One region of the Mesorhizobium kamtschaticum genome, then DNA from elsewhere that is predicted to be linked to it. Evidence: predicted binding sites of a transcription regulator. Region 1 holds the regulator's gene; the other holds the start of a gene.
The links. Region 1 encodes HrcA, which represses chaperone genes, less so after heat shock. Its sites were predicted from a motif close to GTTAGCACTCNCNNNNNGNGAGTGCTAAC; they were not measured.
Positions count from the first base shown of each region.

Region 2: the regulator HrcA is predicted to act here: its motif matches at 8,465-8,493, upstream of groES (co-chaperone GroES).

Region 1 covers NZ_CM149691.1:1,045,968-1,057,910, forward strand. The annotation lists gene queG (tRNA epoxyqueuosine(34) reductase QueG) at 1-208, opposite strand, end outside; gene AC0V7N_RS04940 (glutathione S-transferase family protein) at 189-881, opposite strand; gene AC0V7N_RS04945 (undecaprenyl-diphosphate phosphatase) at 1,041-1,847, shown strand; gene AC0V7N_RS04950 (YraN family protein) at 2,123-2,500, opposite strand; gene rsmI (16S rRNA (cytidine(1402)-2'-O)-methyltransferase) at 2,588-3,484, opposite strand; gene AC0V7N_RS04960 (hypothetical protein) at 3,654-3,839, shown strand; gene AC0V7N_RS04965 (hypothetical protein) at 3,847-4,035, shown strand; gene AC0V7N_RS04970 (low molecular weight protein tyrosine phosphatase family protein) at 4,118-4,441, opposite strand; gene AC0V7N_RS04975 (hypothetical protein) at 4,445-4,768, opposite strand; gene hemW (radical SAM family heme chaperone HemW) at 4,882-6,045, opposite strand; gene rdgB (RdgB/HAM1 family non-canonical purine NTP pyrophosphatase) at 6,042-6,689, opposite strand; gene AC0V7N_RS04990 (VOC family protein) at 6,689-7,099, opposite strand; gene rph (ribonuclease PH) at 7,282-7,998, opposite strand; gene hrcA (heat-inducible transcriptional repressor HrcA) at 8,199-9,284, shown strand; gene AC0V7N_RS05005 (hypothetical protein) at 9,325-9,522, shown strand; gene AC0V7N_RS05010 (PQQ-dependent sugar dehydrogenase) at 9,613-10,980, shown strand; gene AC0V7N_RS05015 (LysE family translocator) at 11,267-11,884, shown strand.
Region 2 covers NZ_JBWBWI020000002.1:205,845-217,787, forward strand. The annotation lists gene AC0V7N_RS36720 (methyltransferase domain-containing protein) at 1-273, shown strand, start outside; gene AC0V7N_RS36725 (SDR family oxidoreductase) at 487-1,287, opposite strand; gene AC0V7N_RS36730 (hypothetical protein) at 1,284-2,882, opposite strand; gene AC0V7N_RS36735 (CDP-alcohol phosphatidyltransferase family protein) at 2,882-3,490, opposite strand; gene AC0V7N_RS36740 (sugar phosphate nucleotidyltransferase) at 3,515-4,294, opposite strand; gene AC0V7N_RS36745 (aminotransferase class I/II-fold pyridoxal phosphate-dependent enzyme) at 4,291-5,526, opposite strand; gene aepX (phosphoenolpyruvate mutase) at 5,557-6,396, opposite strand; gene AC0V7N_RS36755 (hypothetical protein) at 7,173-7,364, shown strand; gene AC0V7N_RS36760 (transposase) at 7,767-8,123, opposite strand; gene groES (co-chaperone GroES) at 8,546-8,842, shown strand; gene groL (chaperonin GroEL) at 8,906-10,558, shown strand; partial or broken gene AC0V7N_RS36775 (sulfite exporter TauE/SafE family protein) at 10,717-10,851, shown strand; gene AC0V7N_RS36780 (hypothetical protein) at 10,929-11,147, shown strand; gene AC0V7N_RS36785 (EAL domain-containing protein) at 11,225-11,943, opposite strand, start outside.

The sequences.
Region 1 (11,943 bases):
GCGCTGTCGGTTTACCCCGGCGCGCAATCGTCTCCGCGATCCAGTCCATCGAGCCGTGAAAGCCGTCGGCGACGAATTCGGCAAGGCGCGCCGGCGCCAGCGGGATCGCATCGGGGGTGGTCACGGCGATGGCATCGAAGCCGGCGCGATGCGCCTCCGCGTCGATCAGCGCGCGCAGTTTTGCGGCGTCAGAAGTCGAGGTCCGCATAATGCGACACCGGCGACAGGCCGCGCACGCGGTCGGTCAAGAGCGGCCTAAACGAGGGCCGCGACTTCACCCGCGTGTACCATTCGCGCGCCGCGGCATGTTCGCGCCAGTCGATCTCGCCGAGATAATCGAGCACCGACAGCGTCGCTGCGGCCGCGAGGTCGGCATAGGTGACCCTGCCGCCGGCCAGCCAGTGGCGGGTGCCGGCCAGCCAATTGGTGTATTTCATATGCTGGCGGATGTTGGCGCGCGCGGCACGGATGGCGCCCGAATCGGGCGAGCCGCCACCCGCCGTCTCCGGCATGACCGGCTTCAGCACGCGTTCGCGCACCAGATGCCTTGTCACTTCGCTTTCGGCCTTGTTGAGGTACCAGTCGGTCAGCCGGCGGATTTCGGCGCGCTGCATCGGGTCTTCGGCGAACAGCCGCTTGTCGCGCTTGAGCACCCCGCGCGTCTCGTCGAGATATTCAGCGATGACGGTTGCGCCGACGATCGGCACATCGCCTTCGGCGAGCAGGATCGGCAACGTGCCGGCCGGGTTCAGCGCCAAAAACTCCTTGCGCCGCGTCCACGGCTTTTCCTCGATCAGCGCCAGCTCCTCGCCATACTCGCCAAAGGCAAGGCGGACGAAGCGGCAGGTGGCGAACATGGGGTGGTGGAAAAGCGTCAGCATGGTTCCGCGATGATAAAGCGCACTGGCGAATCGCCGGGCGCACCGGTAAGTCTTGGCCGCCCGGTTAGCGGGCCGTCAGGGTGTTGCGACCTATAGGGGGACTTCAACGCCATGACAAGCAAGCCGTTCTGTTAGCCGTCGCGCAAAGCCGAGGTAGCCATGGAAAGCCAGACCATCGTCGAAGCCCTGCTGCTCGGCCTGCTGGAGGGGCTGACCGAGTTCATACCGGTGTCCTCGACCGGCCATATCCTGCTCGCCGGCCATTTCCTCGGCTTCCACTCGACCGGCAAGGCCTTCGAGATCCTGATCCAGCTTGGCGCCATCCTGGCGATCCTCAGCGTCTATTTCCGCCGCCTGTGGCAGATGCTGCTCGACCTGCCGCATGACCGGCTGACGCGGCATTTCGTCATCGGCATCCTCATCGCCTTCCTGCCGGCGGCGATCATCGGCGCGCTGGCGCATGATTTCATCAAGACGGTGCTGTTCGAATCGCCAAGGCTGATCTGCATCATGCTGATCATCGGCGGCGTCATCCTGCTGGCGGTCGACCGTATGAACCTGAAGCCGGTCTACCGCGACGTCGAGCGCTTTCCGACCCGGCTTTACCTGCAGATCGGGCTGTTTCAGTGCCTGTCGCTGATCCCCGGCACCTCGCGCTCCGGCTCGACCATCGTCGGCGCGCTGTTGCTGGGCGTCGACAAGCGGGCGGCGGCGGAATTTTCCTTCTTCCTCGCCATACCGACCATGGTCGGCGCCTTTGCCTTCGACCTGTTCAAGAACCGCAACGTGCTGACCACGGCCGATTTGCCCATCATCGCCATCGGCTTCGTCGCAGCTTTCATCACGGCCTTGGTGGTCGTCCGCTACCTGCTCGATTACGTCTCGCGCAACGGCTACTCGCTGTTCGGCTGGTGGCGGCTGGTGGTGGGGATTGTCGGACTGGTGGCGTTGATGATCTGGGGGTGAGGAGTGTTCCGCGACCTCCTCGACTTCGTCATCCACGGGCGGAGCTAGGAGCGTAGCGACGCAGCGCAGACCCGAGGATCCATGCCGTGACGTGGATCGAAGGGCTCGGCGGTCGAGAATAGCCATCGCCAAGCTCGTCAAATCCGGTGAAACGTCCTCCATTTCCTGCACCGCAGAAGCCGCTTAGAGGTCGCGGCATGGATCCTCGGGTCTCCGCGACGGAGCTGCGCTCCTGCTCCGCCCGTGGATGACGAAGCGAGGAACGGTTCTCCCTCTCAATTCCGTCCATAAAACGCGTTCTCGACATGCACCGGCCAGCGCCAGGGCAGCACCGCGACCATGTCAAACCGCATCGACAGCTTTCCATAGTCCGCTTGCCGCGACAGCCAGATGTCGGCGGCGGCCTCGATGCGGCGCTCCGATTCGTGACCGATTGCCTCCATGGCTTCCATCAGCGTGCGGCGCGCCTTGACCTCGACGAACAGCACGAGATCGCCGCGCCGCGCGATCAGGTCGATCTCGCCGAAGCGGGTGCGGTGGCGGCGCGCGAGGATGCGGTAGCCCTTCAGCATCAAAGCCGCTGCCGCCAGCCATTCGCCGCGATGGCCGCGCCGATAGGCCTTTTGGCGGCTGGCGCTCGGCCGCTCAGCCACCGTCGCCTTCTCCTGAACTTTGTTGGACCATGATCTCTGGACAAACGGAACCGTTTGTCGGGGAAAACCGGTTTCCATTTTTCGGGATCATGGTCTGTCCCTAAGCTCGAGCAGGCGCCGGTAGAGCGCCTGTTTCTGGCCACCGGTCATCTTGGCGGCCTCCGCCGCCGCCTTGGAGGCCGGCATTTCGGCGGCCAGCGACAACAGCAGGCGGTCAATATCGGCCGGCTCGTCCGGCTTGGCCTCGGTCGGCCCGACGCAGACGACAATCTCGCCCTTCGGCGTGTCGGCCGCTGCATAGTGGTCGGCGAGCGCTTGCAGCGTGCCGGTGCGCATTTCCTCGAAGGTCTTGGTCAATTCGCGCCCGATGGCGGCTTTGCGTTCGCCGCCGAGGGCTTCGACCATGGCGCCGAGGGATTCTGCCAGCCGGCGCGGCGATTCGAAGAAGATCAGCGTCGCCGGCACGGCTTTCAGGGCTTCCAGCCGCGTCAGCCGCTGGCCTGATTTGACTGGCAAAAATCCGGCGAACAGGAAGGCGTCCGACGGCAGACCGGATGCCGTCAGCGCGGCAAGCGGTGCCGATGGGCCGGGGATCGGCACGACGCGAATGCCGTGGTCGATCGCCTCGCCGACCAAGCGATAGCCGGGATCGGACACGAGTGGCGTGCCGGCATCGGAAATCAGCGCCACGCTCTGGCCGGCCTGAAGGGCCGATATCAGCTTCGGCCCGGCCTCGCCGGCATTGTGCTCGTGATAGGCCGTGGTGCGGCGGCGGATGCCGTAACGGTCGAGCAGCACGCGCGACACCCTTGTGTCCTCGCAGGCGACGATGTCGGCGGCGGCCAGCGTCTCCAGCGCGCGCAGCGTGATGTCGGCGAGATTGCCGATCGGCGTGGCCACCAGATAGAGCGCCGGCTCGAGCGGGCGGGCCGCGATCTCGGTCTGCCCGACCACATAGCTGCGCCTGCTCGTCTCATCGGTCACTGATCAAGTCTCCGTTCAGCCCTGTTTGGCCTGCCAAATCTTGTTTGGCATGGCTGGCGCGGCCTTGCAAAAGCTCACGCCGATGTAAGGTAACCGCCATGCCTTCGCCACAGTAAGGAACCAAACCGGCATTGGCAGATTTAGCCCCTGATTCCGCTGGGAGGACAGGATGGACAGCCTGAAGATACAGGACGCTTTCGCGCCCTACTATGCCGGCCGCAACAGCGCCTCCCTGTCCAGGGATAAGCGCCCGCCTGCCGAGACCGACACCAGCCTGACTAGGCGGGCCGTCAGGGCCCTGCCCACCAATGTCAGGCTTTCCGACAACAAACCAGACAACACGACGGAGCACTGACCGGACGATGCCCAATCGCTTCGACATATTCATCACCCGTCTTGAAACAAAAAACGCCAGAGAAGGCGTGCCCCCACATCCAATGAACGACCAGCACAGCGTTCGCCGCGAAAAGGCCGACGCCAAGCCGGCCCGGAACGGAGAGGCGCATGCCGAGAAGGATCGCGGCAAGCGCCGTTTCAAGCACGACGCTTGACCCTGCGACCTCCGCGATTGCTCTCGCTACGTCATCCTGGGCGGAGCGACGCGGCGTAGACCGAGGATGACGAAGGTCTGGTTCAGCCCAGATACCGTGAAACACGCGCCTTCAGAAGCTCAATCAACTCCAGGTCCATGAATTCGTAATCGTCCGGTATATCGAGACAGATGATTCGGGCCTTTTTCAAGCTCGTCTTGAATTTCTTCTGCAGTTTGGTGCGGTGCGCCTTTTCCATGACGAAGATGATGTCGGCCCACTCCACCAACTCATGCGTCAGCGGCGTGTCGGCGTCATGATTGGTTCCCGCCGACGCAACCTCGATATCCCGGCGCGTGGAAAACACCTGCTCGGCGGTCGGGCTGCGCAAACGGTTCTGGCTGCAGACAAAGAGGACGTTCTTCACCGATCACTCATCCCAGATCTCACGCATATTCTTGCTCATAGGGATGTACTGATCAAATGTAAGTCCGTCCAGATCAAACTCTATCAGCTCATCCTTGGTAATCCCTCGAAGTTTACTTCCGATATATGTTATGAAGCTGAGGGTAACTCTGAATTCGCTTAAGTGGGTCAATTTTAATTTTGATGTGACCTTTTCATTCCTGATGAAAATCGCCTGAGCCTCATAGAGGTCGTCATGTTCTGGAGATCTCAAGATCTCGGTCAATCCAAACTCGAACACATCATCCGTGTTCAATGTCCGCAAGGTCTCGTGGATCAGGAACTTCATCACAGGACCCATCTCGGATGCGGCGCGGGCGCGCCTTCGGCTCAACAAGCCGAATTTCTAGCATCCTTGCTCGATCCGATAAATCGTCCACCGTAGTCCATTGCCGTCTCGGTTTACCGCGCCAGATCAGCGACCACGGCGTCGAGCACGATCATGCCGGCCGGCGTGGCGCGCAGCCGTGCATTGCCGATCGGCGCCACCAGCCCCTCGCCCTGCAGCACCGACAGCCGTGCGCTCGACAGGCCGCGGCCGGAAAACGCCTCGTAGCGCGAGAGGTCGATGCCTTCGGCCAGACGCAACCCCATCAGCAGGAATTCGTCGGCCTCCTCCGAACGCGTCAGGATCTCGCCGCCAGTGACGCCATGGCCCTTGGCCTCGACGAGATTGGCCCAGGTTTCCGGCATTCTTTCGGCGATCGTCACCGTGCGGCGACCATGCTCGACGAAGCGGCCATGCGCGCCGGGGCCGACGCCGACATATTCCCCATAGCGCCAATAGGTCAGATTGTGCCGGCTTTCGGCGCCAGGCCTGGCGTGGTTGGAAATCTCGTAGGCCGGCAGGCCGTGCGCCGTGGTGATATCCTGCGTCAGCGCATAGAGGTCGGCAGCGTGGTCGTTGTCGGGGATGATGAATTTCTTCGCCGCATGCAGCGCGTGGAACGGCGTGCCTTCCTCAATGGTCAGCTGGTAGAGCGACAGATGGTCGGCGGCGTGACCGATCGCCTGTTCAAGCTCCCCTGCCCAAGCCTCCGGCGTCTGGCCGGGCCGGGCATAGATCAGATCGAAGGACAGGCGCGGAAAGATTTCCCGCGCCAGCCCGATGGCATGCAGCGCTTCGTCGACATTGTGCAGGCGGCCGAGGAAGCGCAAATCCTTGTCGTTCAGCGCCTGCACGCCGAGCGAGACGCGATTGACGCCCGCCGCCCGGTAGCCGCGAAACCGTTCGGCCTCGACCGAGGACGGATTGGCCTCCAGCGTCACCTCGATACCGTCAGGCACCGTCCAGTTCTTCGCCACCGCGTCCAGAACCCTGGCCACGGTTTCCGGCTTCATCAGCGAGGGCGTGCCGCCGCCGAGGAAGATGCTGGTCACCTCGCGCGGCCCGGTGCGCTGGCGCATGGTCGCCAGTTCCGCCTCGAAGGCGGCGGCAAAGCGCTCCTGGTCGACCGGCTGGTGGCGAACATGGCTGTTGAAGTCGCAATAGGGGCATTTGGCCGCGCAGAACGGCCAATGGATGTAGACGCCGAAGCCGGGCGTCCGGTCGAGCAGCATGCTCATGCCGAGCCCAATCTCGCTTTGGCGAATTTCTGGAAAGCACGGGCGCGATGTGAGAGCGCCGTGGCCTGGCCGGGTTTCCAGCCGTGCTTTTCCTCGGCGCTCATCTCGCCGAAGGTTTTTTCGAAGCCGTTGGGCAAAAACACCGGATCGTAGCCGAAACCAAGCTCGCCGCGCGGCGGCCAGACCAGCGTGCCTTCAGCCTCACCGCGATAATATTCGGCCTCGCCATCGGGGAAGGCGAGGCAGATGACGGCGACGAAGCGGCCCTTGCGCTGTTCGGCCGCGGCGGCGCCAACTTCCTGCAGCGCCACTTCGGTGCGTTGCATGGCCATGGCGAAATCGCGCGATCCGTCAGGGGTTTCGGCCCAGTTGGCGGTATAGACGCCGGGCGCGCCGTCGAGCGCGTCGACGCAGAGGCCGGAATCGTCCGAAAGCGCCGGCAGGCCGGTCGCCTGTGCGGCGGCCAGCGCCTTGATGTAGGCGTTTTCCTCGAAAGTCGTGCCGGTCTCGTCGGGCTCCGGCAGGCCATAATCCTTGGCCGACTTCGCCTCGAAGCCGAACGGCCCCATCAAATCGGCGAATTCGCGCAGCTTGCCGGCATTGTGGCTGGCGACGACGATCTTCTTGCCATCAAGAGTATGCATCAAAGGCCCCAGATTCTCGGCTCGGCGAACTCGATCGAATTGCCCGAGGGGTCGCGTATATAGATCGAACGGCCACCTTGCGGCCATTCGAATTCGCTTTCGATGGCAATTCTTTTTGCCGCCAGATGCGCTTTCCAGCCGGCGATTTCGTCGGCGCTGGCCGCAAAGCAGAGATGACCTTCGCCAACCGCACCATGCGGCGGCACCGGCAACCGGGCGTCCGGCGCCGGCGACACTTTGGTCGCTTCGGCGTTGAAGATGAGCAGCACGCCGGGGCCACAGCGAAAGAAGAGATGGCGGCCGTCGACCTTGCCGAGGAGGGTGAGGCCGAGGATGTCGGTGTAGAAGCTTTCCGCCGCCTGCAGGTCTGTGACGTAGAGAGCGGATTCCAGGATTGCAGAGGGTATCACGAGGCGCCCCCCTCTGCCCTGCCGGGCATCTCCCCCTCAAGGGGGGAGATTGGCTGTGGCTGCGCCGGCATCCCTCTTGCGACGTTGGCAGTGGGCGAAGGCCAAGACAGCATCCGATCTCCCCCCTTGAGGGGGAGATGGCCGGCAGGCCAGAGGGGGGTGCCTTGGCTCGACATTAAAACCTAAGCCACCGCCATCTGCTGCAAACTCACCAGGCGTTGGATGCCTTTCTTGGCCAGGCCCATTAATTCCCCGAACTGATCCTCGGAAAACGGCTCGCCCTCGGCGGTGCCCTGGATCTCGACGATGCCGCCCTTACCGGTCATGACGAAATTGGCGTCGGTGCCGGCCGAGGAATCCTCGAGATAATCGAGGTCGATGACCGGCTGGCCGTCATGGATGCCGCAGGAAATCGCCGCGACATGGTCCTTCAGCACCTTCGAAACACTGGCCATCTGCCGCGCTTCCATCCAGCGCAGGCAGTCATAGAGCGCCACCCAGCCGCCGGTGATCGAGGCGGTGCGGGTGCCGCCATCGGCCTGGATGACGTCGCAGTCGACGGTGATCTGCTGCTCGCCCAGCGCCTGCAAATCGACCACGGCACGCAGCGAACGGCCGATGAGGCGCTGGATTTCCAGCGTGCGGCCGCCCTGCTTGCCGGCGGAGGCCTCGCGGCGCATGCGCTCGCCGGTCGAGCGCGGCAGCATGCCATATTCCGCGGTGACCCAGCCCTTGCCGGAATTACGCATCCAGCCGGGCACCTTCTCCTCGAGGCTGGCGGTGCACAGGACGTGGGTATCGCCGAACTTCACCAGGCACGAGCCTTCGGCGTGCTTGGAGACGCCGCGCTCGAAGGAGATGGCGCGCATTTCGTCGAATTGGCGTTTGGAGGGGCGCATTCAGGCTACTTTCTTGTCACTTTTTGGAATCTTGGCCGGCTTGTAGCCGCATGGGGCCTACGGCGCAAAGGAAAATGGCCTGGCGGCCGCAAACGCGACACCGGGTGATCTGACACAGACGCCGGGGTGATCTGAGACAGACACCGGGTTGCGCGAGCCCAGTGTAAGTCTATATCCTCGGGCCGGAGGTTTTTGGCCACATGACCAAAGCAGTCGCCGAACCCAGTTTGCTGTCACCCGCTCTGCAATCGCTGGATATGCGCTCGCGTGACATCTTCCGGCGCATCGTCGATTCCTATCTCAGGGATGGCGAGCCCGTCGGTTCACGCAGCCTTTCGCGCATCCTGCCTTCCTCGCTGTCGCCGGCCACCATCCGCAACGTGATGAGCGACCTCGAGCATCTCGGGCTGATCTACGCGCCGCACATCTCCGCCGGTCGGCTGCCGACCCAGGCCGGCCTGCGTTTCTTCGTCGATGCCTTCATGGAGCTAGGCGACCTCTCCGACGAGGAGCGCCGCACCATCGAGGCGCAGGTGCGGGCCTCCGGCTCGGGCGCCACGCTGGAGCACATGCTGACCGAGGCCAGCCAGATGCTGTCGGGCATGTCGCGCGGCGCCGGCCTGGTGCTCGCCGCCAAGAACGAGGTGGCGCTGAAGCATATCGAATTCATCCAGCTGGAGCCGACCAAGGCGCTTGCCGTGCTGGTGTCGCAGAATGGCGATGTCGAGAACCGCGTCGTCGAGTTGCCCGCCGGCATCACCGTCTCGCAACTGCACGAAGCCTCGAATTTCCTCAATGCGCATATTCGCGGCCGCACGCTGGCCGAGGCGCGGGTCGAGATCGCGCGCATCAAGGAAGAGACGAGAGCCGCTCTCGACACGCTGTCGCAGGATCTGGTCGAGAAGGGCCTGGCGGTGTGGGCGGGCGCCGACAGCGGCCTGCCGGCACGGCTCATCGTGCGCGGCCGCGCCAATCTGCTCGAAAACGTCACCGCCCAGGCCGATATCGAATTGTTGCGGCATTTGTTCGAGGACATGGAGACGCAGGACGGGCTGATCCAGCTGCTTGATCTCGCCGAGCAGGGATCGGGCGTGCGCATCTTCATTGGTTCGGAAAACAAGCTGTTTTCGCTGTCGGGTTCGTCGCTGGTGGTCGCGCCCTATCGCGACAAGGATGCCCGCGTCGTCGGCGCGCTCGGCGTCATCGGTCCGACCCGGCTCAACTATGCCCGTATCGTGCCGATGGTCGATTATACGGCGCAGTTGATATCGCGCATGTTAAGGTAGCGCCCCGGACAGCAAGAGACGGGCAGCAAGGAGAAAAAGAATGGCGCTCGAAGAATTCAAGGCCCGGATCAGCCTGCTGCTGGAGGAGATGGTCAACCAGCCGGAAGACCAGCACGAGATCCAGGAACAGCTGCGCGAAAAGCTGCAGGAAATGCGCGCCATGGGCCTGCCGCTGCCGGCCGATCTCGTCGCGCTGGAAAAACGCCTCGACGACGATTTTTTAGCTGCCGGTACATAAACAGGGAAGCCTTCCCTCAACTCGTCGCGTGAGGCGGAACCCAGGGACAAGCCGGCCGTTAATTTCCTTCGCGACCAGATGGAGGATAAAATGAGCCGATTGGCCGGATTGGTGATCCCCGCCCTCTTTCTCGCAAGCGCGGCATTCGCCCAGCAGTCGGACCAGCCGGTGCTGAAAGGGGCCGCCGCCTTCGGCGACTGGCGCGCCGACAGACCGGGCGTTCGGCGCCTGATCAGGCCGGAAGACCTGCCGAAGCCCTATGTCACCAAATCGGCCTCGAACAGCGCCGGCCTTGCCGACATGCCGGCAGGCGCAAAACCGCAATTGCCGCCGGGCTTCTCGGCCGAGCTGATCGCCTCAGGCATCGACAATCCGCGCGTCGTGCGCGTGGCACCCAACGGCGACCTCTTCGTCGCCGACAGCGAAGCCAACCAGGTCCGCGTCTACCGCCTGGCCAAGGACAGCGCCAAACCCGCCGAAGACGGCATCTTTGCCGGCAATCTCAACCAACCCTATGGAATCGCCTTCTACCCACCGGGCGATGACCCGAAATGGGTCTATGTCGCCAACAGCGACAGCATCGTTCGCTTCGCCTACCGCAAGGGCGAGTTGAAGGCATCGGGCGAACCGGAAACCATTGTCGACAACATCCCCTCGAACCATCACTGGACGCGCGACATCGTCTTTTCGCCTGACGGCAAGACGCTCTATCTGTCGGTCGGCTCGGGTTCGAATGCCGCAGAAGACATGGGCAAGGCGCCGGATGGCGGCTTGGAAGCGTGGGTCAAGGCGAAGCCGCTGGGCGCCACCTGGGGCTCCGAAGAAGGCCGCGCCGACGTGCAGGCCTTCGACCCGGACGGCAAGAACGGCCGCATCGTCGCCACCGGCCTGCGCAACTGTTCGGGCATGACCGTCCAGCCGGCGACCGGCGCGCTGTGGTGCGTCGTCAACGAGCGTGACGCGCTGGGCGACAATGTGCCCGCCGAATACGCTACCTCCGTCAAGGACGGCGCCTTCTATGGCTGGCCCTGGTACTATATCGGCAACCATGAGGATCCGCGCCACAAGGGCGCGCGCCCCGATCTCGCCGGCAAGGCAAGCATTCCCGACGTGCTGATGCAGGCGCATTCGGCGCCGCTCAACATCGCCTTCTACGACCGCAAGGATTTTCCGGCCGACAGCGGGTTTCCCAGGGAATACCGGGGCGACGCCTTCGTCGCCCTGCACGGTTCGTGGAATCGCGGCAACAGGACCGGCTACAAGGTCATCCGCCTGCTGTTCAGGGATGGCAAGCCGACCGGCGAATACGAGGATTTCATGACCGGCTTCGTCGTTTCCAATGGCGAGGTGTGGGGCCGACCGGTGGGCGTGGCGGTGGCGGCCGACGGCGCGCTGATCATGACCGAGGACGGCAACGGCACCATCTGGCGCGTGACCTATGGCGGCGGGCGGTCCTGAGGAGGCTTGCTTGGGCAGCGCAGGCCCCCTCACCCGGATTGCCGAAACCGAATTGCGAAGGGCAATTCGAGGCAATCCGACCTCTCCCCGGCGGGGAGAGGAGCCGTTCAGCGCCGGCGCCTTCCTCTTCTCCCCTCGGGGAGAAGGTGGATCGGCGCGCAGCGCCGAGACGGATGAGGGGCCTTCTCCAAGTGTCCCGATAGCTGGTGCAATGGATTCCGCCCCGCAGGGAATTCAATCGTGGCCCGCTCCATGCGATAAGACGCTCTGATCTGAGACCGCATCCATGACCCTCACCGGCTTCCTCGCCTACAGTGCCGCCCTCGGCATCGCCGCCGCCATTCCCGGCCCCGGCGTCACCGCGCTTGTCGCGCGTGCGCTCGGCTCCGGCTTTCGCTCGTCGCTGGCCATGTCGTTCGGCCTGATGCTCGGCGACCTCACCTATCTGACCGCCGTGGTGCTTGGCCTCGCCTTCGTCGCGCAGACCTTCGGCATGGTGTTCCTCGCCATCAAGTGGCTGGGTGTCGCCTATCTCGCTTTCCTCGGCTGGCGCTTCTGGACCGCCGGCATCACACCCGAAACCGTCGAGGCCCGGAAGGGCAAGGGCGGACTGGTTTCGAGCTTTGTCGCCGGCCTCACCGTCACGCTCGGCAATCCGAAGACGATGATCTTCTATCTCGCCATCACGCCGACCATCGTCGACCTGAAGACGATCACGCTTGCGGACTACGGCATTCTCGTCGCGCTGACGGTCGTCGTCCTGTTCGTCGTGCTGGTGCCCTACCTGGCGCTCGCCGCCAAGGCGCGCTGGTTCCTGAAATCGCCACGCGCCCTGAAGGTGCTGAACCGCACCGCCGCCGGCTTCATGGTCGGCGCCGCGGCAGCGATCGCGGCCCGCCAGTAGCACCCTTTCAGCCAAAACATTCCGGGGCCAGGCTTCCCCGCGAAATGCTTTTCCGGGAC
Region 2 (11,943 bases), on a different replicon from region 1:
CCACAGGAGGTGAGGAAATTTCTGGCTACTTTGCCCTCTTTGCTGACCTCTAGCGGCGGCTTCAGAGATTCTCTCTACATGGAAGCCAGTCAGGACGAAATGGTTTCCGCTGAGCGTTTCATCGCGTCGCTGAGGGCAGCCCACGATATTCCGAGCCAAATTGGTATCGAGCGGTGGGAGACACTGATCGCAGAGATCGGCCGCATTCTGCCCACCACGGATACCTTCCGCCTGAGGTACCGCACCTACGCATGGACGGTGATTAAGGCATAGCTTTGGAAACGAGAAATCAAGAAAGGAACCGACACGACGTTGGCCTTGCTATCTTCCCGCTCCGGGCGATACTGCATCCTCCCATGTCCGCGGGGGCTCCAACTCACGCATCCGCACTGCAATTGCGACGTCGGGTGCGACTTCGTTGATGACAAATGGCAGCATTTCGCATTCCTCTCTCCGAGATACAAAACTGTTTCACCCGTGTCATGGTTACGCGCTCGCGGTCAGCCCTCCGTCCACAAAGAGGATCTGGCCCGTAACGAAACGGGCTAAGGGTGATGCAAAGAAAAGGACCGCTCCAGCAACATCGACTGGCGCTGCTAGGCGGCCAAACGGAATGTTCGATACCGCATGTTGAAATGCGTCCGGATCCTCAAGCGCCTGGTCGTTCTTTCGCGTCCGAACAGCGCCGGGAGCCACGCCATTGACCGTGATGCTGTGAGGGGCGAGCTCTGTCGCTTGCTGTTTCATGAGGATAGCTAAGCCACCCTTCGCCGCACACATTGCGCTGTATCCGCGGCCACGGAAGCCAAGTGACGACCGTACCGAAAGCAGATGAACCTGGCTGCCTCCCTTCGCCGTGGAAATCTGGTGTTTGGCAACCGCCTGCGAGAGAAACATCCCAGCGCGCAAGGTGTTCGCGTAGACCTCGTCGAAGGCCTCCTCGGTCACTTCGAGCAGCTTCTGCTCCTTATGGAACCCTACACAGTTGACGAGAATATCAATCGACCCATGTTTCGCCGCGAGAGAACCTGTTAAGTCGCGGAGGGCTTGGATGTTGCAGGCGTCCACCTCGAGCCCTTCGGCATCCCATAGTCTTGCGTTGAATTCTTCGGCAAGATTTCGAGCGTGGTCCCCGTTTCGACCGGCGATAAGGCACTTCGCACCCGCTGCCGCCAGCATCTCGGAGATTGTTGTTCCTATCGCCCCGTATCCACCGACAACGAGCGCGACCTTGCCGAACAAGCACGTCGGGTTCTGGAGAGGCATTTCACGGTCCGCAACCGTCATTGCGACCTCCCGGACCGGGACGATGAACGAGGTAGGTTATCGTCATCGGCAGTCGCGGAAACACGCGTCGCCCGCCACGTCCCGGGCCCATACTGGGTCTTGAAAACGGGCCCCAGATGCTCCGGCGCCGCACCACCAAACCTTGCGGTTCCCGTCATCACGCCGTTTTCTCCAACTTTTCCTTTGAACTGGCAAAACAGGTGAATGGGCGTCGTTCCGTGCTCGGCCTCAAATTCGACGCCATGGCCGCTCACTTTGCCACGAATGCGTCCACAACCGGCTGCGGTCTGAAGGGCGCCTGAGAGATCCGGACCGTTTTGCCGGAGTCCGGCCTGATACACCTTCGACCCATGGAGGAACTGTATCTCAACCCGCCAATTGCCCGTAACGTCAGCCTGCGGGCGCGGTATCAAACCGGACCGGACGAACGACTGAGGTCGATCGAAAGCGGCGGCCAGCCCACGTCCAACGGTGTCCGCCTCTTCGTCGGACAGGTTGATAGGATCTAGGACTATCGACGTCGGAGTGGACCAGAAATCGTGGATCAGAATCCGTGGACGCCGCTCGAGCAGCGCGAGCCTGAGAGCCTCAGCGTCGAGGGGGACCACGGTCTGGTCCCAGTTCACCTTCAGTCGCGTCGCCGTGACGGATCCGGCCCAGGTCAGAACCTCCGTCTCGACGCCGGCGACACCGGCGAGGTGGGTGGCGATCCGCTGCAGGCGCGGGAGCCACTGGTCGCGCTCTGCTCTTGCCTTGGGTGAAGTGATCCACCGGTCCAGAGCGACGACGGCGCCAACCGCTTCTTCCTTGCCCACCTTCATGCAGCGGCCGAAGGCCTGGTGCGGCGCGCCGTTCCACCACATGGCTTCGCAGAGTCGTTTCCGGCCGAGCACGATGGCGGTCGACTGCGGCCCGCGGATATATTTGCCGCCTGCATAGATGACGAGATCTGCACCGCGGCTGGTCCAGGGATCAGGGTTCGCCGGCGAGAGCCCGGCCGCATTGACGAGAACCGGCACCCCGCTCGTGCACGCGGGGTCAAGAACATCGTTCAGCGGAAGTGAGGACGAGCCGTCCATGCGGCCAAGCAGGCAGACCATCGCCACACCGCCCGCGCCGAGAACTCTCGACAGCTCATCGAGCGTCGCGACACTGACGATGTCGGCGCCGGCGATCCGGATTGCCTGCTCATAGGCGAAGCGCTGTTCGGCCGGAATGATCACCTTGTTCCGCAACCCGGACGTGTCCGGCAGTCGCAACATCAACTCGGGGTTATTGCCTGCGATGCATGCCGCTGTCGCAAGGGCCAAGCTGGCAGCTGTCCCCGCCGTAACAAGTCCCCATTCCGCGCCGGTCAGTCCAGCCAGCTTTCTGCCAATCCCTTCGGCCAGCTCGTCGAGATCTACAAAGGCTTGCGCAGCGGCGTTCATCGCATTGACGACGTCGTCGGCCGGGTTGCTCGCGCCGTAGTTCGTGCGCACGCCAGCACAGTTGATCAACGGCTCGACGCCGAACCACCGGTATATCCAGCCGGGCGATTCCGGCTCGCTCGGCGCCTGGGCCGACCATGCCGACGAGAGAGACAATGACGACATCACACCGTCCCTCGCCAAACGAGGATCATCGACGCGGTCACTGCTAAGAGCGTGATTGCCAGATACATGGCCCGGTTCGGCGATGGCACGCGAACCGACGCCACATGGGCAACGCTCAAAAGAGCGAAGACGGTGTTCACGGCCGGCAGGAACCTCGCCGCGGGCATGAAGGGCTGGACGAGGACCAAGGCGGCCATCAAGGGAATGTCGTAGGACAGCGGCACACCGAAAAACCGGCCGTCATCTGACTTTCCGAAGTTCGCGAAATAGCTCAGGCGAATGGCGCCGGCGAGCAGCAGCGCCGTGGCGACGAAGAAGGAGACGAGCGAGGCGCCATTTAGCTGCACGAGGATGATCGCGGGAAGGATGGCGCCATAGATGATGTCGCCGAACCCGTCGAGGCTCTTGCCCATTTTCGCCATGTCCGGCGAGCGGTTTCGGGTTCTCCTAGCGACTACCCCATCCAGGTGATCCGCGAGAACGGCCCACAAAGCTGCGCCGACCGCCAGATCGATCTGCCCCGCCAATGCAAAATAGAGAGCAATCGAGGAGCACAGTAGCCCGACCGTGGTGATGGCATTAGCAGGATCAACGAGGTAGCGAAGCATCTTACACTCTCCCAGACTTGGTCGTCACCAGGCGATATCCCGTGCCGTCATGAACATGGCTTCGGCGAAACGCAAGTCCGCCTCATTGTCGATCTCGTACCATTTGAGGCCGTCGCATCGGGCAGCCGCGATCTGCAACCCTTTCTCGCGCACCAGGTTCGACAGAAGCTCTTCGGTGTAGGATTTGACGGCTCCGGCGTTGATGATGTGATTGAGATGCGGAACGATCGTCCGACGCAGATCTTCTCCGGAAAAGCGGATCAGGTTCATCATTTTGAAGAGAGGCGGCGAACCATCATCAAGGTTCGCTGCCGTCTGCTTCATCCGCACCTCGGCGATGTAGCCGCTGTTCGTCAGGACCACGGCAGAACCTTCCATCGCCGGGCTGAACGGCGCAACGGCAGCGACATTGTCCGCATCGCCCAGCGTCAGGTAGCGAAGCGCATCCGGCTCGAAAAACACGTCGCCTTCGAGCAGATAGGTGTCCCCGGCCAAGAGCGTATCGCGCGCCAGCCATAGCGAGTAGGCACTGCCCGTCCGGTCGAAGACGTCAGACTCGATATAGTCGATGCCGAGATCGCCGAAGCGTCGGCCGCAGGAATATTGGATCGCGTCTTTGCGATAGCCGACGACGATCGTCACCTCCCGCACCCCGACGACCTCGAGGTTCTGTAAGGCGTTGTGAAGGATCGGCGTGCCATTGATCTCGACCAGCGGCTTCGGCCGCAGATCGGTGAGCGGATGCAGGCGCGAGCCAACCCCGGCGGCAAGAATCACCGCCTTTCTCGGAGCAATTGCAGTCATGGGTCTAAGCCCCTCTTGTTTTGGTTGTTGCGACTATCCCTTCGGTTCCAGGCGTTAAGGACGCCGACCACACGCTCTAGGCCCGCCTCGAGTTGCCCCGGCGGAATGCCATAGGAGAGCCTGAGCCCCATGGGATCGCCGAAGGCAGTGCCTGACACGCCGGCCACGCCGGCCTGCGCGAGCAGCGCGGCCACGATGTCGTCAGCCGTCCTGGCGTGACCATTGGCGATCGTCGACCGCAACAGGCCGGACAGATCGAGATAGAAATAGAACCCGCCCTGTGCTTCAGGCATCGGCACGCTCTGCAGTTCGGAGAGGGCGGTAAGCCCAGCCTGCCGCGCCGCCGTCAATTGACCCTTGAGCCGGGCTTCAAAGGCGCCATCTCCCTCACGGAGGTGGTGCAGCACGGCGTGCTGGGCAACGACATTCGGGTTCGATGTCGTGTGCGACTGAAGCGCCTTGACAGCCGAGATCAGTTCCTTCGGCGCAGCGAGATACCCGATGCGCCAGCCAGTGAGGGCCAGGCTTTTGGAGAAGGCATTGACGATCACCGTCCGGGCCCGGACCTCCGGGACGAGCGACACGATCGGATGATGCCGATGGCCATCATGGGTGAAGGGGCAGTAACATTCATCGAAGATGATCCAGAGGTCCCGATCCATCGCGAGTTGGGCGATGCCCGCAAGGGTCTTCGCGTCGTACACAGCGCCGCTGGGGTTGGCGGGCGTGTTGACGACGATGGCCCGGGTCAGCGGCGTGATGACGCGTTGGATGTCGTCGATCCGTGGAACGCAGCCGTTTCCTCGCGTGTCGATATGGACTGGGGTGCCGCCGGCGATCTGGACCTGCGCTGGGAATGTCGTCCAGTAGGGTGCGGGAATGATGACTTGGTCGCCGGGATTGATCAGTGTCATCGCCACGTTGAAAAGAGCCTGCTTGGCGCCGTTCGTCACGGCGATCTCGTCGGCCCGCCAGAGCTGCCCCGTCTCGACCGATACCTTCCGTGCCAGCGCCTCGCGCAACTCCGTCAAGCCGATCGTGTCGGTGTAACGGTTCAGGCCTTGTCGAATCGCCTCGATCGCTCCGTCCCGGATCGTTGGTGCCAGATCGCTCCAGATCTCGCCGGCCGTGAGATCAACAATCACCATCCCGGCATCGGTGGCAGCCTTCGCCGCGGCGCGGGCGGCCGCGGTCCCCGACGATTTGAACAAGTTTGTCCGTGACGCCAACATGCGCGTTTCCATCTTTTTCGGCAAAGCCGCTTACCGCGGCTGTCCCTGGCCGTCCGCTGCCCGCGGAAGGTATTTCTCTTCTGCCGCTGAGAGCTCGCCGTAGTTCATCAATTCGAACAGCTCGTCGAGCGTCGCCACCTCATCTTCGATACCGGCAATGCTTTCTTCCTGAATGATGCGGTCGCACACGTGACGCATTGCCGAGATTGCGGCGCGCATGTTGTGGTTGGCCCAGATCACGGTCGAAATGCCTGCGGCGCGATATTCGGCGACCGGTGTGCAGTAGTATTTCGTTGGCACGATCACGACGGGGAGGCGGTTCCGCCAGAGTCGAGCAAATGCCAAGATCTCGCTGGGATCGGACTTGCGCGAATGGATGAGAATCGCATCGGCGCCGGCTTCCGCATAGGCGTGCGCTCGTGCAAGCGCCTCGTGCTGACCGTATCCGGCGATCAGCGCCTCGATTCGAGCGACGAGAACGAATTCCGGATCCGGAACCTGGTCCTTGACGGCCTTCAGGCGACCGCAGAACTCGCCGACCTCCACCAGCGGATGGCGGTCGCCGACGAAGGAGTTCATCTTCGGGAACGCGGTGTCTTCGAGGCAAATGCCGCTCGCGCCGTGCTGCCGCAGCTTGCGAGCGACCAGACGGGCATTGTTGAAATTGCCGAATCCGCTGTCTCCATCGACGAGGATTGGAATTTCCGCTGCGTCCGCCATCCGTTCCACGACGTCGACCAGCTGGGTCCAAGAGGCCTCGTTCGCATCGCGGTAGCCGAGGCTGGATGAGATCGAGAGCCCGGACGCCCAAAGCGCCTTGAAACCGGCCCGCTGCGCAATCGCCGCGGAGAGCGCGTCATGGGCCTCCATAAGGAATGACGGTCGGTCACGGATGCAAATGAGGTCACGAAGCGTAGATATACCTTCGCTCGCATTGCCGCCTGGATTCCGCAGGTGACGCCCTTTTTCCGATAGTTTACGCCCCCGGCGCGGATCTGACATGCTGCTTTCCTTCCTTCGTTCCATAATCCCGATATCAACCACGACATGAAATCGGTCAGCAGCGCCTGCCGCCTTACTAGGAGGAAGCCTCAAAAGTCATGCCAACTGCGCAGGAAAAGCCTCAGAAAAGTGTTCTCGATATTTATCAATGACTTGAATGATGGTGCGAGCAGGACAAGCCGAACATCCGTGTCGCTATCGCTGGACAAACCCGGCAGTAGTGTCGGTTGCCCACCGTCTTGCCAGGAATGGCGGACAGAATTCCCCCGCAGGAAGCGGAATTCACGCGTCATCTGACTGCTATCCGCGCTGTCCGATGTCCGACAATGTCGTGGCTTCTTCTAAATTCGCTGTGATCAGTCAGGTAACCCTTCAGCGCTTCGTCTCGCTCAAGACACTTCGTTTCAGATCCATCGGCACCGTCTGAACGCAATGGCGGAGTGGAAGGCCGTGACTGCGCTCTGCTGACAGCAACGCACACCGCTTTAGCGGGTTCATACGCAGACAACGTGACAGCGTCAGCCAGGCGTCCTGGCTACTCCCCCGATTATGCCGGATTTAAATCAAATCCGTCTGTGGATATTGACGATTGCGCGACCCTCACCTCTTAGACGGCTAATGCGGGCGGCTACTGAGAGGGACAAATGACAAGCGATTTTTCCGCCGCCCGAGTGCATTTAGATCGAGCGTATCACTACCTTCGTGGCGATGACCCGATGAGCCGGAGGGGACGCGAAGCCTTGGACCTGTTAATTGAGGCGGTTGCCGCCGAAGAGTTCAAGCAGCCACGCCAAAACGCGCAGGTGCTAACGTTTCCGATTGGGCGCCGCTTCTGAGGCGATCTCCATGGCCGCCACTATGAACCATGGTCAGCTAGATAATCCTCCCAGAACGCAAAGAAGCCCGCCCCGGCGTGAGCCGAGACGGGCAATAGAAATGGTCCCAGGCGCGCGTCCACGGAAACAGCGCCGGCAGGTGAAATTCGGCAGAATGTCCATCCTGGCGCAACGTCATGTTCCCCGAACCGAGAGATTGACCGATGCCGTGAAAAAACGCTATTGCGATCCCTGTCTGCCTGTCTGGAGGCGTAACGGCGGTCGGTTGAATGGCGCTTGGCTCATTGACGAGAATTCCACGGATTGGCCTCCATCATGTTGGTGCCGGCACCGTTGGCGTGGTCAGCCGCACCAGTTGTCGCAGGCGTGATGGCGGCCATGAGGAACTCTCACAGGCTCCGCTCAGCCGGGTAATCTCCTGCGTTCGAAGCGGAGCGCGGTCTTCAGGCGTGCGAAGAGCATCTCGACCTGCTTGCGTTCGTTGCGCGACCGTCCGAACTCGGGCGGATCCGCTTTGACGGGCGTCTCGCGTGCCTCTTCGTGGACGCGCAACACGTCGCGCACCGGCGTCTTTGGATAGCAGCGGCGCTTGAGTTCACAACTCTGGCAGTCTCGTTTGCTGGCCCGATATTTCCGGTTTCCACCGCTGACATTGCCTGTGCGCGGGACCGCGAAGTTGCGACGATACTGCCCTGCCGGCGGGAAAGATGAACTTGCGGACCGCATCGAAGATGAAGTCCGCGCGGCTGAAGGTTTCACGCTGGCTTTTGTCCCACACCGGAATGTGCGGCGCGATGTTCTGATCGACGAGCCATCCGAGGAACTTGCCGGTGCCGTATCCGCGCGGCGCTCTTCGCCGAAAAAGCACACTGGGCGAACTGCCGTTCTAGCCCTTCCCCGCCGGCCACACCAAGGCAGGCGCCGCAGGCGGAGATGTTTGAGCCGGTGGGGAAGAGCGACTGGCAAGAAAGATGCAGAAAGAGCTTTCTCCTCACGTAAAGGGGGCCGGCGCATCCGCGCCGATTCCAAAATCTTTTGCTCTTCGCCCGTCCCCTCTTCCGTCTTGACTAGTGCCAGTCGACGGCCTATCTCACCGCCATGTTAGCACTCGCTTCTGGTGAGTGCTAACAACTCTCCGGCTACGGAGAACCGTTCAACATCCGAACTAGGGACATCCAAAAATGGCAAAGTCGAATTTCCGGCCGCTGCATGACCGCGTGGTCGTTCGTCGCGTCGAGTCCGAAGCGAAGACCGCCGGCGGGATCATCATCCCGGATACGGCTAAGGAAAAGCCGCAGGAAGGCGAGATCATTGCTGTCGGCTCCGGCGCCCGCGACGAAGCCGGCAAGCTCGTCCCGCTGGACGTCAAGGCGGGCGACCGCATCCTGTTCGGGAAGTGGTCGGGCACCGAAGTCAAGCTCAATGGCGAAGACCTTCTGATCATGAAGGAAGCCGACATCATGGGCATCATCGGCTGACACGCCGCCGCCTTTCATCCGCACCATCCAATCTGAATTCGGGCGAAATGCCCAGGAGTAAAAATGGCCAAAGACGTAAAATTCTCCCGCGACGCCCGCGAGCGCATGCTTCACGGCATCAACATCCTGGCCGACGCGGTGAAGGTCACGCTCGGTCCCAAGGGCCGTAACGTCGTTATCGACAAGTCGTTCGGCGCGCCGCGCATCACCAAGGACGGCGTCACCGTCGCCAAGGAAATCGAACTTTCCGACAAGTTCGAGAACATGGGCGCGCAGATGATCCGCGAAGTCGCGTCCAAGACCAACGACATCGCCGGCGACGGCACCACGACCGCGACCGTTCTGGCGCAGTCGATCGTCCAGGAAGGCCACAAGGCGGTTGCCGCCGGCATGAACCCGATGGACCTGAAGCGCGGCATCGATCTGGCCGTGACCGAAGTCGTCGCTCACCTCGTCAAGAACGCCAAGAAGATCAAGACCTCGGAAGAAGTCGCCCAGGTCGGCACGATCGCCGGCAATGGCGATGCTTCGGTCGGCAAGATGATCGCGGAAGCGATGCAGAAGGTCGGCAACGAAGGCGTCATCACGGTTGAGGAAGCCAAGACCGCCGAGACCGAACTCGAAGTCGTCGAAGGCATGCAGTTCGACCGCGGGTACCAGTCGCCCTACTTCGTCACCAACGCCGACAAGATGGTTGCCGAGCTCGAGGACGTCTACATCCTCCTGCACGAGAAGAAGCTCTCCAACCTGCAGGCCATGCTGCCGGTTCTCGAAGCCGTCGTGCAGACCTCGAAGCCGCTGCTGATCATCTCGGAAGACGTCGAAGGCGAGGCCTTGGCCACGCTGGTCGTCAACAAGCTGCGTGGCGGCCTGAAGATCGCCGCCGTCAAGGCGCCGGGCTTCGGTGATCGCCGCAAGGCCATGCTGGAAGACATCGCCATCCTCACCGGTGGCCAGGTCATCTCGGAAGACCTCGGCATCAAGCTCGAAAACGTCGGCCTCAACATGCTCGGCCGCGCCAAGAAGGTGTCGATCTCCAGGGAGAACACCACCATCGTCGACGGCGCCGGCAAGAAGGCCGAGATCCAGGGCCGCGTTGCCCAGATCAAGCAGCAGATCGAGGAGACCACCTCGGACTACGACAAGGAGAAGCTGCAGGAACGTCTCGCGAAGCTCGCGGGCGGCGTTGCCGTGATCCGCGTCGGCGGTGCGACGGAAGTCGAAGTCAAGGAAAAGAAGGACCGCGTCGATGACGCCCTCAACGCGACCCGCGCGGCCGTCGAAGAAGGCATCGTTCCCGGCGGCGGCGTCGCTCTCCTACGCGCTTCGCTGGCCATCACCGTCACCGGCGCCAATGCCGATCAGACGGCCGGCATCGCCATCGTCCGTCGCGCCCTGCAGGCTCCGGCCCGCCAGATCGCCGCGAATGCAGGCGCAGAAGCTTCGATCGTCGCCGGCAAGATCCTCGACAACAAGGATGCAACCTTCGGCTACAACGCCCAGACCGGCGAATATGGCGACATGATCGCCATGGGCATCGTCGACCCAATGAAGGTTGTGCGCACCGCTCTCCAGGACGCGGCCTCGGTCGCCGGCCTGCTGGTCACCACCGAAGCCATGATTGCGGAGGCTCCCAAGAAGGAGTCGGCTGGCGGCGGCATGCCGGGTGGTATGCCCGGCGGTGGCATGGGCGGCATGGGCGGTATGGATTTCTAATCCAGCCATTGCCTCGCATTCACGGAAAGGGCGGCAGCAGTGCCGCCCTTTTTCTTTGGGCGAACCTTTTTGCCCACAGGGGGCCGGCGTCCTCTAGAATGCGGAGGGGCAGGCCCGATCACGGGCATCATACGGCGGTACTTTCATGGCGGACACCAATGACTGAATCCATTCTGTTCGCCATAGGCGGCTTTCTTGCCCAAGCGGTGGACGGCGCGCTCGGCATGGCCTACGGCGCGGTCTCGTCGACGGTGCTGCTTTCGTTCGGCGTTCCGCCACCACGCTATCACGCCTGATCTGCGAGCATGGCGATCAGCCACAACTACAAGCCCATCCTCGACGAGACGGGATCACTTCTCCCCGATATCTCGTGCTCAATGCGCTCGGGGCGGCGGACGGCATGTCGGTCGGCATCATCGCGTGCATGCTGGCGCTGGAATCGAGCGCGGTGATACCTCTGGTCGGATGGAACAGGCTGGCCTGGTCATCCGCCAGCTCGGCTCCGCGACGAACGCCAGGTGCAGTTCACCTTTCCGTCGCCGGCCGGGCGCTGCTTGGCCCAGTGCAACTCGGCTTGGCGACACGCTGATCGAGCTCTCGCGAATGAGCCTTGCTGAGATCAAAAGCCTCACCCGCCAGATCCTGGTGTTGCGCGACGCGTGCCGGTCACAACTCCTTTGCGTGCTCTTTTACTGCCAAATCGATCGCCTGGTTCAGAGGCACCGCCTTGGAGAACAGGAAGCCCTGAGCAGTTCTGCAGCCAAGCTTGAGCAGAGTTTGCCGATCTGCCTCTGTTTCGACGCCCTCGGCCATGACGTCGATCCCGAGCGTCTTGCCAAGATCGATGACCGTTTTGACAAGGAGCCGGTCCTCTCGGGACTTGGCCAAGCCGCGAATGAAGCCTTGGTCTATTTTCACCTTGCGTATCCGGCTGTCCTTGAGCGATGCCAAGGTGGAAAAGCCGGTGCCGAAGTCATCGAGCGCGATGGAAATGCCGGCATGTGAAAGCCGTCCGAGCTTTTCATCCACTCTGTCCGGGTCCACCGGGGATTCTTCAGTAATCTCGATTTCGAACATCGTTGCAGGGAGATCTTTTGTCGCCAGACCATCCAGAACCATGTCGTCGATATCGCCGGCTTCCAGTTCGCGCGGTGATACATTCATCGCCACACGAAGATCACGACAGTCAGCTTTCACCATGCCGTCGATAAGTGCACAACAGTCAGCGAAGACCGTTTGGGTCAGCAGCTGAAGCATTCCGGTTTGGCGTGCGGCTATGACGATTTCGGGTGGAGAGATAGAACCATGAATCGGATGGGACCACCTTAGCAAGGCTTCAAAACCGACCACGGCCTCGGTGTCGAGTTTCACGATGGGCTGGAACC